2 linked regions of the Desulfatitalea tepidiphila genome follow. The protein of the gene in region 1 binds, or shares a complex with, the protein of each later gene. Links are inferred from orthologs where the notes say so. Each region holds a gene or a part of one and is shown in the gene's direction. Other genes may lie near its edges.

What was found. Proteins that work in one complex are often made in the same cells at the same time.
Region 2: the proteins of mnmE (region 1) and mnmG are in contact, whole or in part, in a solved structure (PDB 9HIP), measured with the Escherichia coli proteins. The link is inferred for Desulfatitalea tepidiphila from one-to-one orthologs.

What each region holds. Positions count from the first base shown.
Region 1 is NZ_BCAG01000006.1:779,840-787,983, reverse strand. What follows is about bases 2,258-5,243. They hold mnmE (tRNA uridine-5-carboxymethylaminomethyl(34) synthesis GTPase MnmE), read left to right. Parts: upstream 2,258-3,025; coding sequence 3,026-4,462; downstream 4,463-5,243. Other genes in these bases: DFT_RS23510 (hypothetical protein), read left to right, coding at 5,188-5,243; DFT_RS23515 (YkgJ family cysteine cluster protein), read left to right, coding at 4,508-5,176; jag (RNA-binding cell elongation regulator Jag/EloR), read left to right, coding at 2,258-2,961. Outside these bases: rnpA (ribonuclease P protein component), read left to right, coding at 1-211; membrane protein insertion efficiency factor YidD, read left to right, coding at 165-392; membrane protein insertase YidC, read left to right, coding at 524-2,194; more of jag, read left to right, coding at 2,212-2,257; more of DFT_RS23510, read left to right, coding at 5,244-5,523; DFT_RS25325 (50S ribosomal protein L11 methyltransferase), read left to right, coding at 5,549-6,391; DFT_RS26890 (rubredoxin-like domain-containing protein), read right to left, coding at 6,551-7,435; DFT_RS23495 (antibiotic biosynthesis monooxygenase family protein), read right to left, coding at 7,584-7,889; DFT_RS23490 (sodium ion-translocating decarboxylase subunit beta), read right to left, coding at 7,908-8,144. UniProt on the Escherichia coli protein: Exhibits a very high intrinsic GTPase hydrolysis rate. Involved in the addition of a carboxymethylaminomethyl (cmnm) group at the wobble position (U34) of certain tRNAs, forming tRNA-cmnm(5)s(2)U34.
Region 2 is NZ_BCAG01000003.1:2,711,928-2,717,522, reverse strand. The notes cover bases 2,588-5,581. They hold mnmG (tRNA uridine-5-carboxymethylaminomethyl(34) synthesis enzyme MnmG), read left to right. Parts: upstream 2,588-3,144; coding sequence 3,145-5,019; downstream 5,020-5,581. Other genes in these bases: DFT_RS16610 (ABC transporter ATP-binding protein), read left to right, coding at 5,023-5,581; DFT_RS16620 (uracil-xanthine permease family protein), read left to right, coding at 2,588-3,028. Also shown: DFT_RS16630 (glycogen/starch/alpha-glucan phosphorylase), read right to left, coding at 1-336; upp (uracil phosphoribosyltransferase), read left to right, coding at 1,103-1,729; more of DFT_RS16620, read left to right, coding at 1,772-2,587; more of DFT_RS16610, read left to right, coding at 5,582-5,595. UniProt on the Escherichia coli protein: NAD-binding protein involved in the addition of a carboxymethylaminomethyl (cmnm) group at the wobble position (U34) of certain tRNAs, forming tRNA-cmnm(5)s(2)U34.

The sequences.
Region 1 (8,144 bases):
GAATCGAATAAAGCGCCTCACTAGAGAGTTTTTTCGTCAAAACCGCCATCTACTCAAAAACCATTGGGATATTCATGTAATAGGCAAAAAAGAGGCGGCAGGCGGCACCAATAAGCTACTGTTTTCAGCTCTCGAAGGAATTTTTAAAAAGATTGCAAATTTCCATGAGGATTCACCGACCTGGGGTGACGGCCGCCAAGTTGTTGATTAGGGTGTACCAACTCGTGCTCTCGCCCATTCTGGGGAGGTCGTGTCGCTTCGAACCGACATGTTCGCAATATGCCATGACGGCCATTGATAGATACGGTGTGGCCAAAGGCAGCCTCATGGCCCTCAAGCGAGTGTTGCGATGTAACCCGTGGTGTGCCGGTGGTTATGACCCGGTTCCATAGGGTGTATCGAGCCATTATGACCTCTTGCCTTGCCGTTCCAACCCGATTTATCCAGCGAATAACAGCCTGTGTGCCGATGTGGCCGAAGGTGCCGTCCTGCATTCTATTCCGATCAACTTGAAGGAGTTTTTATGGAACAAAAGCGTCTTTTAATGGCCATCGGGCTCTCGTTCCTCGTTTTTTTTCTATGGAGCATTACCTTCGGTCCAAAACCCACTCAACAAGTGCCTGTAAGTGAGGAAGCGCAGGAGTCCGAGTCGGCCGCACCTTCTCAGGCTGGACCAAGTCAAGGTATAGGAGCGGACGTGCAGACTACCGCACCGCCCGCATTACCACCCGCCGCAGAGCCGAAGGATCAGTCGGTTGCAGCCAGGACGATCGTGGTCGACACGCCTCTTTTTAGAATGAAACTGTCGGAAAAAGGCGGGGCGGTGGTGAGCATGGTACTCAAAGAGTATAAAGAAACCGTGGCCGCCGACTCTGCGAACAAAGAGTTGGTGGCCCGTGAGATTGCCTCGGGTACGGTACTGTCCTCACTAAGTGCGTATGACCCTGATCTGCTGAGGAGGGGGATTTACAAGGCGCAGATCACTCATGACCAGGTGGTGATCGATAAAGCGCCCCAGGCGGTACTTTTCCGCTACGATCTAGGTAATGGGATTTCAATTGATAAGAGCTATCGTTTTGTTCCGGAAAGCTACGTCATCGGTCTGGATGTCACCGTTCACAATGGCAGTGGTTTGCCGGTGAACACTGGCCTTCAGATCGCCCTGCATGATGTGGTCGACAAAGGTAGTGGCGCTTATGGTTTTGTAGGGCCGAGCGGGTTGATCAACAATAGCCTTACTCAGGTGAAAATTAAGGATATTGAAGAAAGCAGTGAGGTGAGCGGGAGCCTTCGTTGGATCGCCACCGAACGGCTCTATTTTATCAGCAGTGTGATGAGCAAAGAGAGCATCGACGGTCGAATGCTTCTGGATGTTAATGATAATATAGTGGAAAACCAGATGGTTACAAAAACCCAGACCCTTCCCGCCGGTGAGGGTCACGAATGGCGTTTTAGCTTGTTCATGGGTCCCAAGAGCCTCTCGCTATTGAAGTCCGTCGGTAACGATCTGGATCGAGCGATCGACTTCGGTTGGGTAGACATCATCGCCAAGCCGTGTTTGTGGTTCATGAACTTTATCTACCGTTATATTCCAAACTACGGTATCGCCATTATCATCTTGACGATCATCACCCGGTTGCTTTTCTGGCCATTGGCGAACAAAAGCTATAAATCGATGAACGACATGCGCAAGTTGCAACCCTTGATGCAGGAAATCCGGGAAAAATATAAAAACGACAAGGCTAGGATTAATCAGGAAACCATGGCGCTTTACCGGACTTATAAAGTCAACCCCGTGGGCGGTTGTCTTCCTATGTTGATACAACTTCCCGTATTTTTTGCCCTCTATCGAATGCTTTACCAGTCCGTTGAACTACGGCATGCACCGTTTTTCGGATGGATCAACGACCTGTCGGCGCCTGACCGTCTTTTCAGTTTTTCATTTAAAATTCCGTTTATGGAGGCCCCCTATGGGATCCCGGTCCTGACGCTCATTATGGGGGCAACCATGTTGCTGCAGCAGAAAATGTCCCCTGCACCAGGCGATCCGATGCAAGCCAAAATGATGATGCTGATGCCGATTGTATTTACCTTCATATTTATCAATTTTCCGTCGGGGCTTGTGCTCTATTGGCTCATCAGCAACCTCGTGTCCATATCGCAGCAATATTACACAATGAAAAAAGTAGCCTAATGTCTGGAGGTTTAGGCATGACAGATTTTATAGAATATGAAGGCAAGAGTGTAGACAAGGCTTTGGAAAAAGCCTCTAAGGAACTGGATCTGCCCTTGGATCAATTGAGTTACGATGTCATCTCCTACGGATCTACGGGAATCTTTGGATTAGTAGGGGTCAAAAAGGCCAAAATACGTGTAAAAACAAGCCATTTTAAGGGTTCCCTCCATCGAGAGGCAAAACAAAAAGCCAAGGATCTGGTCAAGAGCGCGTTTGGCATCGAAGAAAAGACAGAAGAAGCGCAGGTCGTTTCATCAGTAGACTTGGATTGTGGTAAACAGGCGCTTCAGCGCATCGTCGATGCCATATCAGAGGGGGCCACGATCACCGCCGAGCACAAGAATCACAGGATCATTTTTAAAATCGAGGGCGGTAATAGTGGTCTTTTGATCGGAAAGCGAGGCCAGACCCTCGAGGCGATACAATATTTGATCGAAAAAATCGTTAACAAAAATAATGATAACCGTTTGAGAGTATTGGTCGATGTCGAGGGATATCTCGACACGCGTCAATCCAACCTGAAACGAATGGCTACCAAAATGGCCGAGAAGGCCCAGAAAATTAACAAGCCCGTGACCATCGGCCAAATGAACGCCTACGATAGACGGATCGTTCATCTGCATCTGAAAGACAATCAAGCCGTTCGAACCCAAAGTGTCGGCGACGGAAACTATAGAAAGCTGATCATTTTTCCAAAACGCAAGCGGCATCAGAGGTCCAATTGAGCGGGTATCGTCCCTCGATCACGTAGAAACGGAGGGCGAGAGCAAAGAAGTCAGGCCGAATTTGATGACGACGTTTGCAAGGGAATCCGAGTTCCGTAATGACACCATTGCAGCTATCGCTACCGCGGAGGGCGCCGGAGGTATCGGTATTGTTCGGCTATCCGGCCCGGAGTCCTATGCCATCGCGCGGAAGCTTTTCGTAAGAAGTATAGACAGCGGTTTGACGGCAGAGAACGAGGAAACCGCAATTCCATCCCACCGTTTAGTTCATGGATTTATACGGGAGCCGGCGTCGAGCCGCGTCATCGATGAAGTCTTGCTGGCAGCCATGAAGGCGCCAAAAACCTACACGCGCGAAGACGTGGTCGAGATACATTCCCATGGCGGCACGCTGACCCTAACCAAAATACTCGACCTGGTGCTATTTTCGGGAGCCAGGCTCGCGGAACCAGGTGAGTTTACCCGACGAGCTTATCTCAACGGACGAATCGATCTCAGTCAGGCGGAAGCGGTTGCCGATATCATCAATGCCAGAAGCGATGGCGCGTTGGCGATCGCTGCCCGACAATTGGAGGGTGGGCTCAGACGTCAAATCGATGATCTGTGTTCGCTCATTGTCGAAGTCTTAACAGATCTCGAGGCGGGCATTGAATTTCCAGAAGAGGTGGACATAGACCTGTCCAAGCAGAGGACCGGTTGGATCGATTCTTTAGAAAATGGGATCATTGCGCCCATAAAGCATTTGCTGGAGACTGTTCATAGGGGGCGGCTAATCAAAGAGGGCGTTCGTTTGGTGATCGTCGGGCGCCCTAACGTCGGGAAATCGAGCCTGATGAATGTGTTGGTAGGGAAAGACAAGGCTATTGTCACCCCTATACCGGGGACTACCCGCGACACCGTCGAAGAGACGCTGTTTATCGACAATCATGCCATTCACATCGCAGATACGGCAGGATTGAGAGAGAGCGATGATCCGATCGAGATCATTGGCATGCGCAAGACCCGAGAACGCCTGGATGAGGCGGACCTCATTCTGTTTGTTATCGACGCCCAACTTCCATGGGCTCCAGAGGACTTGTCGATCCTCCAGATCCTTGATCTGGCAAAGACCGTTTTAGTTGTAAATAAAATTGACCTGGCAGAGGAGAATGCGATTCCGCCGTGTCCAAAGGAAATGGCGCAGATCGATCATGTCATAATATCCGCCCAAAATGGAATCGGGTTATCGCAACTTAAGGCGGTTATCTCTCACAGGTGTTTGCAATCCGGGGAATTTCAGGTACAAGAGAATATCGTCACCAGTGTCCGACACCAGGGGCTTCTGGAGGTGGCGCTGGGCGCCACCAGTCGGGCGACCGACATACTGAAGCGCCATGATGGAGAGGAGTTGGTCTGTTTGGAGCTGGAGGAAGCCCTTTTGGCGCTCGGAAGGATAACCGGGGATCGTTCGGATGAAAGGGTGTTGGATTCAATTTTTAATAAATTCTGTATCGGCAAATAGTGCCGGCACACAATTGTTTCACGTGAAACAGTCAGGAGATACCAGATGGATTTCGAGCCATTTTTTAAAGAATATCGCCTATTGGTCGAAAAAGTGGATGATGCGTTTCGCCGGGTCCAACAGGAATATGGCGATTGTGTCTTGTGTAAGGAAGCCTGTTCCGATTGTTGCAACGCTTTGTTTGATTTAACCTTGATCGAGGCGGTGTATATCAAAGAAAATTTCGATCGAATGTTTACAGGGGACCGGCGCGAACAATTGATCGAGCGTGCCAACAGGGCGGATCGGGATATTTGTCGTATCAAGAAGGTGGCAGTCCAGGCCTTGGAAAAAGGAAAGCCGGAAGATGAAATTCTGGAGGACATGGCTTTGAAGCGTGTTCGATGCCCGGCTTTGGATGAGAATAATCTGTGTGCCATTTATGAGGTTCGGCCGATAACCTGTCGACTGTATGGGATTCCCACCGAGATTGGAGGCCGCGCACATTCCTGTGGTATCAGCGGTTTTAAAGAGGGGGTTGCCTACCCGACCGTGAAGCTGGACGCCATTTATCAGCGCCTTTATGAGATCTCGACGGCCTTGGCGCAGGGGGTTGAGAGTCGCTATTCTAAATTGGCGGATATGTTGGTGCCCTTGTCCATGGCGCTTTTGACCGATTACACCGAGGATTATCTTGGCGTAAAATTGAAAGATAGATCAACAGAGGAAAAATAGGGGGCACGAGCATGACGCAGGATGATGCCGCTCAAAGGAAAAAGGCAATTTTCGATGCCATGTCACCGCGCGCCCGCCGGAGAATTGACCGGATCGGCTACGATCGATGGGACCCGTTCGAGGTTCCCAAGGATCCCATCGATATTCGCCGCGATCCTACCCAGCGCACCACGCAACAGCTGGTGGGGGATTTCCTCCAAACAAGAGCTCCTGAACGGCGCACCAACGCTTACAGCCGCGGGGTCCTGGAAATGGCGCTGGGAATCATCAATGCCGATGATCGCTTTATCGGGATGTTTGAATTTGCGTCCTGGTATAGGGAGCAACTCAAAGGGATCGAAAAGTAATCCTGTCTAAAAATAAAGCTTGGAAATGGAAATTGATACCGTTACCTTTCAGCGCGTAGGACACCATATTCACCATCTGTTGAGCCAGAAATACCTGCGTATCACCCCCTCTGGTCTGGCGCAGGCGCTTGCCGCCTATTTTCCTGATGTGAGCCGACCGATTTTTAGAGCCATTCTCCGTGAACTGGTCCAAAAGGGTCTTTTGACCTATTCAAGCCATTTTTCATCCTCCTACATAGAACTCGGCACGCGTTGCCGGGGGCCCGCATCGCCGGGATTGTCTCTTGAAACCGTATCTTCTCAACACCCATCAAGGATGGCTGCGAATGAGGTTACGGTGACGGATGGTGCCGCTTTTGGACAAGGGGACCATCCCACGACCCAGTTGGCGATCGAAGCCATGGATTGGGTTGTCGATATTTGCCAAAACACTAGCCCTTCGGCAATACCGGCTGTTCTGGATATCGGAACCGGAACCGGCATATTGGCAATGGTCGCAGTGCGGCTGGGGTTAGGCCACGCCGTCGCCATTGATCTCGATCAATTGGCCTGCTGTGAGGCCATGAGAAATGTCCATAGCAATGGGCTGTCTATGCGAGTTCATGTCGTTGCCGGTGAGCTGGCTGCGATTCGTCCATCCTCTTTCAAACTCATTATGGCCAATTTGCGACCCCCAACCCTGGTGCGCCTGATGCCCGATATGGTGCGCCATACCGGTCCGGAAGGGTATTGGATCATCACCGGTTTCCGGCCGGAAGAAAAATCTCGGCTGTTCAGTCAGTTGCCCGTGGGTTTCGAGGTGGTATGGGGTGCTGAAAACCGCGGGTGGGGCGCTGCTGCGATTCAAAGGCGCCAGTGGGGTCGATAGGCTGTTTACGTGGCGATCCTGAAAATGGGCCCCGCGGTATGCGGCTGACGCTGATCGTTTAAAATTTGAGCCCTGGTGAGATGGCCTCGCAAAGCCTTACAAATAAAGGCTTTGCGAGGGAAAATCACTTCAGTGGGAACCTTTTGACTCTATTTGAACTTACTTTGTGCGAAAAACCAGTTTTCCGCCATACCAGCCTGCAATGGCGCCGGCAGCCAGGTCAACCAGGTGAAGCAGGAAAAAGAAAAAATTGTTGAACAGACCTTGGGCATAAAGGTCTGGATCCACCAACCACCAGATGGCAAGGATGATGGATAAAAATGTGACAACTCCGGCACAAATCATTTTGATCCGGAAGACCTCTGTCATGCGACCTTTGAAAGTGTTGATCCAGTCGATCATTCCGGTGACAATGACGATGGGCATGGTGAGGGCAACCATGATAATGTTCACCTTTGCGGCTGTCGCCAAGGCTTCTGAGCCAAAAAGAAGCGAGAGAAAAACGAACATCACGGAGATGGGTAGAACGCCGTTTGGGATGTGGACGGCGATCGGGTGACCGTGCAATTCGGTCAGCTTCAAGCTGATGTCTCTAAATCGTTCGGGTATGAAACTGGACGGGTCCCGACCGCCGGCTTTTGGACTTTCGTCATCGGTTATATTCTCCTCAGCCGATGAATGCTCGCCCTGTTCTGATTCCGCCGGATCCTCAGGTAACAAGACGAATTGACTCCGGTCCGCACCACACACCGGACATTTTTCCGGAGGGCTGCTACCGGTATGAATGTAGCCGCATACAGAACAACGCCACCTGGAGTTTTCGTTGACCCCTGAGCTCGCGTCCCCTTCCGCCGGGGCTGGTGCAATATCTCCTGCTTCCTCGAGCAGTATGAAAAGAGACCGATCGGCACCGCAAACCGGGCACGTTTCGGGAGGCGTGTCGCCCTTGTTAATGTAGCCGCAGACCGTGCATTTCCATTGTTTCATTGGGTTGACCTCAAAGCTTAGGGGTGAGTGGGGTTCGGTGACCAGTTGAATCTTCAAATCTTGATACACGAATCCTTGAGATATTTCCAGCGCTTCTGCACGCAGCGCAACCTAAGAGCGCCATATCTCCGACGTGCCCCAATCCATTGGTGAAAAGCACCGTGAGCCGGTAAGACAACTGCCTGTCAGTCGAAAAGCCGTAGTACTATTCGGAGCTGAGCGGGAAGCCGAGCAGGAACTCTTCGTAATCGGTAGGGCGGGTTTGATACAGCTCTAAAATAGATTCGAGTTGTCTTCTCTCCTGGCTATCCCGCCACTCGTACCAGTGCTCAGGACTCTGCCAGGTACTGATGACAATCAAATTCAACGGAAAGCCCTTTTTTGAAAGGGTTTCCCCGTAAATGTAACCGGGCTGATGCATGGCGCGTGAACGAAGGTCGTTGAGCAGCGAAAGAATCTGAGGGGTCTTTCCTTCCTTGAAGCGTCTTTTGATCAAAATTTTGGCGATCATGGCGGATGCTCCTTTGGGTCAACCCATCATGAAGCTCCACAAGATACCGGCGCAAATGGCAGAGCCGATGACACCCGATGCATTGCAGGCCATGGCGTGCATCAGCAAATAGTTGCCTGGATCTTCTTTCTGAGCGGTCAAGTGGACTTCACGCGCAGACCCCGGAACCGCTGAGACGCCAGCGGCGCCTAGCAACGGGTTGATTTTTTCCTTAAGAAAAAGGTTCATGAGTTTGGCAAAAAGAACACCGGAGGC
Region 2 (5,595 bases), on another replicon or contig:
GAATCCCATGTCGGCCATGGTCTGACGGGCTTCTTCTTCCATACGCAGGCTGATCAGGTAGTTTTTCAAGAAACGACCGGGCAAAAATTCGAGCGAGAGAAAATAGACCCGCTTGGCCAGCGTGTCGTAAAGCGCTCGCTGGGTTTCGATCCAGCGTTCGATCAAACGATCGCGCACGCTGTAGGCCAATCCCATGAACGCGGCATATTGACTGGGTTTTGACGGGTCGTTGCCCAACGTGAAACAGATGTGGTGCATGACGCTTGTTCTGAGGGTGTCAAAGGAGCGTACTTCGGAGGGTGCAAGGGTTTGAACGACTGCGTTGGGGGCACTCATAACATTCCTTCCTGTCAATTGCGTGACGTAAGCAGGGTTCCGTTTGCGGTCCGGTCAGGGGAAAATGGTGGCGATGCGATCGGCGGAAGCAGCTGAAAAACGAGTCCTAGCGTATACAAAGATCCATTTGGGATCAACCCCATTTATGGGTTCCCATCGATTCTACCGGAATGCTATTCATTAAACCCGGCGAGGATAGAATAGGTGGCCGATGCCACACGCCAAGCGGTCAAGTGCCGGTAACATGCACGGCGGGCGGCCCAGAAACTCGCTGCGCTCAAACAGTCTGGGCCGCTTGTCCGCCGTTTGCATTCAACCGGCACTATCGACCGCTGGCGCATGTGGCCCTGGCCTCCTGCTCCATCCACGCCTGCCCTCTCCGTTGCCATGCAAATTTTTTCTCAAAAAACTTTTGGAGAGCGTCCCTTCAGGGTGAATCGCGTTTAGTTAGAACTGCTGATGGGTTCCTGCAAGCGCGCGGGGTTCTTTGGCAAGCATGGGTGTTTGCACAACATATTGTGCTATCAAAACTTGACACGATACAACATTTTGCATAAGGCTGGGATGCAGTCAATCTTATGCCGATGACTTTCGCCTATTTCAACAAGTGTGCGTCCACAAATAGGCAAATTGGGTCGAGATCAAGGCGCGCGGAAAATTTAACCACAGGCATATGGTCGATATTCCTAGGATTAAATTTTCCGTGCAACGCCGATATCGGGCCAATTGGCCATTTGTGGATGTGCACTTAGCAAAGGAGATCGCCTTGCCTGTCAAACTGGTGCAACACCCACTGATTCGACACAAGTTGGGATTGATGCGGGTCAACGATGTGACGACCAAGGATTTTCGTGACCTGGCGTCTGAAGTCGCCACGCTGCTGACCTACGAAGCCACCAAGGATCTGCCCACCGAGCCCACGACGATCCAGGGATGGGCCGGCCCGATTCAAGTCGAGAGGATCAAGGGAAAGAAGATTACGGTCGTTCCCATCTTAAGGGCCGGGCTCGGGATGATGAACGGCGTGTTGAACATGATCCCTTCCGCCAGGGTGAGCGTCATCGGCCTTTACCGCAACGAGAAGACCCTGGAGCCGGTGAAGTACTATGTGAAGATGACCAGCAACATGGAGGAGCGCATCGCCCTGATTCTGGACCCCATGTTGGCCACGGGCGGAACGCTGATCGCCACCATCGACCAGATCAAGGCCGCGGGCTGCCGGATGATCAGGGGGATTTTCCTTGTGGCGGCGCCCGAGGGCCTGCGAAATTTGGAAAAGCGCCATCCGGATGTGGAGATTTTCGTGGCTGCCATCGACGAGCACCTCAACGACATCGGATACATTCTGCCCGGACTGGGCGATGCCGGCGACAAGATTTTCGGCACCAAGTAGGGTCACACATAAACTTCCGGTGCGGCCGGATCAGGAGATGGCATGTCGCGAAACCCAAATACTTCCACTGCGTATGACTTCAGAATGCGAGACAGCCTGGTCGGCGCCCAGATGCTTTTCGTGGCGTTCGGTGCGCTGGTGCTGGTACCCCTGCTCACCGGGTTGGACCCCAACGTGGCCCTATTTACGGCCGGCGGCGGCACCTTGTTGTTCCAGTCGCTGACCAAGCGCATGGTGCCTATTTTTCTGGCCTCCTCCTTTGCGTTCATTGCCCCCATCATCTACGGGGTAAAAACCTGGGGTATTCCGGGAACCCTGTGCGGACTGGCGGCCGCCGGTCTGCTTTACGTGCTGCTCAGCATCGGTATCAAATTGTTCGGCAGCGGCTTTTTGCAGCGCCTCCTGCCACCGGTGGTCGTCGGTCCGGTCATCATGGTGATTGGATTGATCCTGGCGCCGGTGGCGGTTTTCATGGCACTCGGCAAGACCGGAGACGGGGCCGTCATTCTCGTTCCCCAGGCAAAGGCACTGATCGTCTCCATGGTGACCTTGCTAACCACCATTCTGGTCAGCCTGCTCGCCAGGGGCATGTTCCGCTTGATACCGATTCTCATCGGGATCGGGGTGGGTTATGGTGTCTCCATTCCCATGGGGATGGTGGACTTTGCGCCCATTTTCGAGGCGGCCTGGTTTGCCGTGCCGGCCTTTGTGCTGCCCGAATGGAATCTGCAAGCCGTGCTGTTCATCGTGCCCGTGGCCATAGCGCCAGCCATCGAGCACTTCGGCGATATCCTGGCCATCGGCCATGTCACCGGAAAAGACTACCTCAAGGAGCCGGGAATCCACCGGACCATGATGGGAGACGGCCTGGCCACCTCCCTGGCCTCTTTTCTCGGGGGCCCCCCCAACACCACCTATTCTGAAGTCACCGGCGCGGTGACCCTGACCCGCATGTACAACCCGGCCATCATGACCTGGGCCGCACTCTTTGCCATCGTGCTGGCCTTCATTGGTAAAATCGGCGCCATTCTGCAAACGATTCCCGTGCCGGTCATGGGGGGTATCATGCTCCTCCTGTTCGGCGCCATCACCGTGGTCGGGCTCAACTCCCTGGTCAAGGCCGGCGACGACCTGACCGAACCCCGCAACCTGTCGATCATCGCTCTGATCCTGGTCTTCGGCATGGGCGGCATGGCCTTCGATGTCGGAGAGTTCAGTCTCAAGGGGATCGGCCTGGCCGGCATCGTCGGGGTGGTGTTGAACCTGGTCTTGCCAAAGGGGGTCGGCGCCAAAGAATAGATTGCGGATTCAGTGGGTTAACGGGAATGGCGCGTACGCCATCGGCCGCCTCGACTTTCCGCCGAAATCGTTATATAAGCCTGCCATTGATGTGAAACGCAGGTGTACTATCCAACATGGCGACCTATCCAAAGGATTATGATCTGATCGTGGTCGGCGCAGGTCATGCCGGCTGCGAGGCAGCCCTGGCCGCGGCCCGCATGGGATGCAGCGTGCTGCTCCTGGCCATCGACCTGGACAAGATTGCGGCCATGCCTTGCAGCCCCAGTATCGGTGGCATGGCCAAGGGCCAGCTGGTCAGGGAGATCGATGCCCTGGGCGGCGAGATGGCCAAGATTACAGACCAATCGGCCATTCAGTACAAGCTGTTGAATACCAAAAAAGGTCCGGCCGTGCAGTCGTCCCGCACCCAGAACGACAAGCAGCGGTACCATGTGGCCATGAAAGCCGTCCTGGAGCGCCAACCCCGCCTGAACCTCAAGCAAGCCCTGGTCGAGCGGCTGGTCATGGAAAACGGGCGCGTGGTGGGCGTCGAGGATCACACCGGCTACGGCTTTCAGGCCGATGCCGTGGTTCTGGCCACCGGCACCTTTCTCAGCGGCCTGGTGCATATCGGCTTTACCGCGGTCAAGGCCGGGCGCGCGGGCGAGTTTGCGGCCTATGGTCTGGCGCAAAGTCTGGCCGCCGTCGGCCTGCGCCTCGGCCGCATGAAGACCGGCACGCCGCCGCGGCTGCACCGCGACAGCATCGACTTTTCCAGATTCGACGCCCAGGAACTGGAGGGGGAGCCGCGACCCTTTTCTTTATTCAGCCAGGGCATCCATCTACCCCAAGTGCCCAGCTATATCGGGCGCACCAACCCCCGGGTCCATCAAATCGTGCGCGACCACCTGCACTTGTCGGCCCTTTACGGCGGGGTGATCAAGGGCACGCCGGCCCGTTACTGCCCCTCGTTCGAGGACAAGGTGGTGCGTTTCAGCGACAAGGAGAGCCACCAGGTCATTCTCGAACCCGAAGGACTCGACACCCAGGAGATTTACGCCAGCGGCCTGGGCAACAGCCTGCCCCTCGACATCCAATTGCGCGTCGTGCGATCGGTGGAGGGGTTGGAAGCGGCCGAGATCATGCGGCCCGCCTATGCCATCGAGTATGATTACGTCGATCCCATTCAGCTCAAGCCGACCCTGGAGACCAAGCCGGTGGCCGGGCTTTATCTTGCCGGCCAGATCAATGGCACCAGCGGGTACGAAGAAGCTGCGGCGCAGGGATTATGGGCCGGCATCAATGCCGCCTGTCGCATCCAGGGCAGGCCCCCCTTTCTCCTGGACCGGTCCAAGGCCTATGTGGGTGTGATGATTGACGACCTGGTCACACGCGGCACCCGGGAACCTTACCGTATGTTCACGTCACGTGCCGAATACCGACTGATGCTGCGTGAGGACAATGCCGACCTGCGGTTGATGGCCATCGGGCACGAACTGGGCCTGATCGCCGATGATGCGGCCCAGGCGGCCGTGGAACGAAAAAGGGAGATCGACGCGGAGATGGGGCGGTTGCGCACGACGGTGGTCAAGCCTTTGCCCCAAGTGAATCAGTATCTCGACGCCAGAGGCTCCAACGCCATCACCAGCGGCATCCATCTCGATCAACTGCTCAAGCGTGCCGAAGTGAATTACGATATCGTGCGGCAGCTGGCACCGCCGCCGAAACCCCTTGACGAGCGGGTGGCCCGCCAGGTTGAAATCGAAATCAAATATGAGGGCTATATCCGGCGGCAGCTGAGCGAGATCGAACGTTTCAAGCACCTCGAACAGATCCGGCTGCCCGACGATTTCGATTATGATCGAGTCCACGGGTTGTCCAACGAACTCAAAGAGAAGCTCTCCACGATCCGCCCCATATCATTGGGCCAGGCCTCCCGCATATCGGGCATCACGCCGGCCGCCATATCTGTGCTGATGGTGGCCCTGCGTGCCGGCGAAAAGAGTTGACCGATGAGCGACGGGTTGCGGCTGGAAGCGCTGGGTTGCCGATCGTTGAATCATCTGGATTTGACTCTTTCATCCGGTCAAGCCGCAGGCATTACAGGGCCATCGGGTACCGGTAAGTCGCTGCTGCTCAGGGCCATGGCCGATCTGGACCCCCATGGGGGGCGGATGTGGCTCGATGATGTCGCGGCCGATCAGATCCCGGCGCCCCAATGGCGATTCAAGGTCGCCCTGCTGCCGGCCGAGGCGGCCTGGTGGTACGATACGGTGGGCGAACATTTCGAACACTGGCCGCCATATGGTTTGGAACAGCTGGGATTCGACAGTGGCGTCATGACCTGGCAGGTGTCCCATCTGTCCAGCGGCGAGCGCCAGCGCCTGGCCTTGCTGCGGGTTCTGGTGAACCAGCCCCGCGTGCTCCTCCTCGACGAGCCGACCGCCAATCTGGACAAAACCAACACCGAACGGGCGGAAACGTTGATCGACGAATACCGGCGGCAGCACCGACCGGTGATCGTCTGGGTGAGCCATGACCTGGAGCAGTTGCGCCGCTGGTGCGACCCCATCTATACCCTGGGC